Regions from separate parts of the Microbulbifer sp. THAF38 genome, predicted to be linked through region 2. Evidence: riboswitches for the same ligand, from Rfam matches in the RefSeq annotation. Region 2 holds a riboswitch; the other holds the start of a gene.
The links. Region 2 has a riboswitch for thiamine pyrophosphate ahead of thiC (phosphomethylpyrimidine synthase ThiC). Riboswitches for the same ligand answer to the same signal wherever they lie in the genome.
Positions count from the first base shown of each region.

Region 1 (2,203 bases), 1.3 Mb from region 2:
AACATCTCTTGGGTTTCCAAGAGTCAGATAGTGGTTAAGATCTCGCTTGTAAATAAAACGCACATCCCAGTCACTATCTGGTGACTCAAAGCCCCATGCACGGCTTCCAGATTCACAGGCATACAAAGTTTCTATGCCCTTCTCAGCCTCAAGTGTTTTTAATCTATCCTGTATCACCAATTCCATAGAATGCTATCTACCAATTTGCCACTTTAGAGAAGTAAAACCTAAACTGCTCACTGGAGGCTCCTTCCCTTTACTTTATAGCCACCAACCAAGTATCCCAGCAATGACCCAATAAGAACTGGAATAGAGATCAAACCCATTAACAACCAGCGATCCTGTTTAAAATGCACATCGAAGTGAATCAATGAAACATAAGCTACTGCGCACATCGCGACAACAATGGCAATCAGCACTCCCCAAGTCACAAGATTCGCCGACAGGACCGCACCACAACTTTTACAAATGCACTGTATCGAGTTGAAACCACTACACCAGCCAATCAAAGCTATGGGCTTCTCATTACAACCAGGGCAATTTTTCATTTTTACACCAACCTCTAAATCTAAGCTAAAACCAGCTATAGCCTCGCACCTTCGGCCTGAAATTATATTTAATATTCTTCTATGCAGAAACGTCCCCTCTACATTAGCCAGAGCTTTGGAAGAGAGGGAGTAACCAGGAGGAAAACTGCTTATCACGCCCCTCCAATCCCTATAACACTGCTACCAATCCCCAAAACGTCCCATAGAAACCCAAGCTCGAAGGTTAAGAGTGCCTTCTTCCCATAATGAGTGAAACATCTGCTATCATCGCGCCCGCAAAAACCTAAGGGGTGGCCAAGGCCTGAGATGCTGCGAGATCAAGAAGATCTTTTGCAGCAAACCCTTGAACCTGATCCGGTTAATACCGGCGTAGGAATAGGTAGGCATGCCAAAGCCCTTCCCTCGTCGCGCTCCGGGTCTCTTTCATTAGTGTTGATCCGAGAGAGAACCATGAAGAAACTGTTCACAATCCACCCGATTGCTTTATCCATCGGCCTTATTGCGGGCTCGCCTAGTGGATTGGCTTTAGCTGCAGAGCCCATGGACAGGGGGCTTGAAGAGGTGGTAGTGACGGCTCAACTGCGCGATACCAACCTGCTGGACCTACCAGGCAGCGTCAGTGTAATGGACGCTAGCAGTATTGAGGCGCGAGGTGCTGGCAACTTGGACCAGCTGTTGAATATGGCACCAAATGTCAACTTCTCTACTGGCGCTTCACGGGGACGCTTTATTCAAATTCGCGGTATTGGTGAGCGCAGCCAGTTTATCGACCCAGTAAATCCTTCCGTAGGTTTGGTCATAGATGGGATCGACTTCACTGGTCTTGGCCTGGCTGCCAGCACCCTGGATATCGAACAGGTAGAGATCCTCCGAGGCCCTCAAGGCACCCTGTATGGTGCTAATGCCCTGGCGGGCCTCGTCAACATGCGCAGCGCGGCACCCACTTCAGAAACTACAGGCAAGGTCTCTGCCGAACTGAGTGAATATGGTGGCCGCAGCCTCTCAGCCATTGGCAGCGGCAGCCTGACCGAGCAGCTTGGCTTCCGTATTGCTGCCAGCGAGCGAAAGTCCGATGGCTATATGGAAAACCAGTACCTGGGCCGCGATGACACCAACAATATTGATGAGTCCGTGCTGCGTGGCAAACTGGCTTACTCACCTATTGATGACTTACATCTCGGCCTGACACTCTTCTACCTTGATGCCGATAACGGCTACGATGCCTTCTCTTTATACAATACCCGCGAAACCCTCTCCGACAAGCCCGGTCGGGACCAGCAGGAAAGCTGGGCAGGCGCTTTAACTGGGCAGTGGTCGGGTAACGAAAAATTCACTCTTGAATCCACCCTAAGCCTCGCCAACTCCGATACCGAATACGGATACGATGAGGACTGGAGTTATATAGATTTTCATCCCTGGGGTTACAGTCAAACCGATAATTACAAGCGGGACAAAGACAATACCAGCCTGGATTTACGCCTGCTTTCCACCGAGACCTCCAAACTCTTTGCAGGACACACTAGCTGGGTACTGGGGGTTTATCATCGCCATGAACAAGAAGACCTCTTACAGGTTTCAGGAGCAACTGAAGGCACAACCACTGAATACAGCTTTTTTAGCAGTGAATTTGATACCAAAAACAGCGCAGTTTATGG
Region 1 is NZ_CP045369.1:2,658,153-2,660,355, forward strand. It holds gene FIU95_RS11260 (nucleotidyltransferase domain-containing protein) at 1-186, opposite strand, end outside; gene FIU95_RS11265 (hypothetical protein) at 237-704, opposite strand; TPP riboswitch at 825-941, shown strand; gene FIU95_RS11270 (TonB-dependent receptor) at 999-2,203, shown strand, end outside.
Region 1: another riboswitch for thiamine pyrophosphate. It lies ahead of FIU95_RS11270 (TonB-dependent receptor); the one in region 2 lies ahead of thiC (phosphomethylpyrimidine synthase ThiC).

Region 2 (2,203 bases):
AAAGAAAGGTAAATAGTTATGGGCCCACTGAGGAAGTTTTCAGGAGGGCCCAATGTTCACCGAATGGACAGCTAGTTATTTATCTGGATTGCCCTGCCAAAGTAGATCGGCAACGATGTTTTGGCCCTGAATACTGGGGTGGAAGCAGTCTCCACCACCAATGTCATCTTTGCCAAACTGGAAGGTACCAGCATTTACCTCACCTTCCCCAGTATACTCGGCTATCACTTCAACACCGTTGGTGCCGTTATAGCTCTCCGCTTCCTCAACGAGAATTTCATTGTAGCGACGTTGAGCTGCAGTAATTGCGTTGTAGCGAGTGGCAAAGTCTTCTCCATTTAAACTGCCGCCATTAGTGGCTATTTTGCAAATCCCAAAGGTTGACCAAACATGTTCACAATTTACCCGGGAGTTGCTTGACTGCTTGGCTAAGCCGGCTGCTCGCAGATCCTGCACCCTTGGTACTGAGCCTAAAAGAATGGTAGATCCATTGGGAAGACCATCGACGAGTTTATCTAAGCCTGCTTGAATTGCTGAGCGCCACTCACTTTCTGTGTATAGAGGATCATCACAGTTATTGGGATCGGTACAATCCCGGTTACAAATATCGTTTCCTCCAAGAACAACTTCGACGTGGTCGGCGATATTTGATTGGGATAAAATTCGATCAGCCTGAACAGCAAAGTTCTTCTTTCCTCCACGCATTTCTGCCCCTGATTCAGCAGCTTTTTTATTCGCAGCCATGTTGGGTGAAATGATCTTGTACTTATCGTAAATACTCTCAACGGAGTTTTTATCACCATCAAACCAGGAGTGTTCCGGTTGGTCTCCACCGAGGAGACAAAACAAATCCCAGAAATACTTGTTACGGGTACAGTCTGCTCCGAATGCCATGGTAATACTGTCACCAGCAGCAACGGATTTAGAAGGGGCAGCTAAAGCTGTCGGTATCGACATAACACTTAAAACGAGTGCTGTTATAACTCCATATCTATTCCACATTGTATTTTCTCCCACACCGACTTTCGTCGTAGTTCATTATTGTTTTAAAACTGGATCGGTGAACCTGTGCAGTTTAGGTTGAGGTGGAATGAGTGCCGGTGGGAATGATATCGACCGCTGGGTCAGTTTCAAATAAGTTGAAGCGTGTTGAATTTTTGTCGCCTAGAACATCGAGATTTTTTTGGTCGTAGCACCATGGAGAGGGTTATTTAGAGTCTGTTGAAAGTTGAGATCGACAATCTGTTCATATTCGAGAGCTTCCACTATACTGCGCTCTACTTGTCGGAGTGCCTGTGGGCTGAGATCGCTATTGCGAGATCCGTTGAACCTGATCGGGGTAACCCCCGCGTAGGGAACAAGATCTGAAGTCGCCTGTTTTTTTACAGTTTGGCGGCTTTTCTCTTTGCGTGTGCCCTGGACGCTGCGACCTTTAAATCCTCAAGCTTTAAGGTTACGCATGTCCGAGATCATTGAACAATCCGGCAAAGCCGGAAAATCCACCCGCGCTGCCAGCCGCGATTCTGCTAAAGCATTTCTTGAGAACCTTACGGTTCAATCTTTTCCCAATTCACGAAAGGTGTATTTACCTGGGGAAACGCCGGATATTCAGGTTGGTGCTCGCCAAATCTGCCTGGGGGATAGCGTGGTAGGTGGAGATGCAGATAATCCCCTTCTGGAGCCCAATGAACCGCTCACCGTATACGATACATCTGGGCCCTATTCTGAACCTGGTTTCAAAGTCGATGTACGCCAGGGGCTACCCAAGTTGCGTCAGGGCTGGGTAGAGGCTAGAGGAGATACAGAGCTGCTGGATTCCCGCCAAGCCGCCTACAGCCAGAAACGTATGGCAGACCAAGGTCTGGATCATATCCGCTTTGAGAATCTTCCCAGCCCACGTCGGGCCAAACCGGGAAGTAATGTATCGCAAATGCACTATGCTCGCCGCGGTATCATCACGTCGGAGATGGAATTTGTTGCTGTTCGTGAAAATATGGGGCGCGCCAAACTCGCTTCAGAAATGAGTGAAAGCCAATATCAAAAAGCGCGCGATAGTATTTTTATTCCCGAGCAAATCACTCCCGAATTTGTTCGCAGGGAAGTCGCCGAAGGTCGGGCGATTATTCCCGCGAATATCAATCACCCGGAAGTGGAACCGATGATTATCGGGCGCAACTTCCTATGTAAGGTGAATGCAAATATT
Region 2 is NZ_CP045369.1:1,383,145-1,385,347, forward strand. It holds gene FIU95_RS05855 (SGNH/GDSL hydrolase family protein) at 76-1,002, opposite strand; TPP riboswitch at 1,276-1,374, shown strand; gene thiC (phosphomethylpyrimidine synthase ThiC) at 1,460-2,203, shown strand, end outside.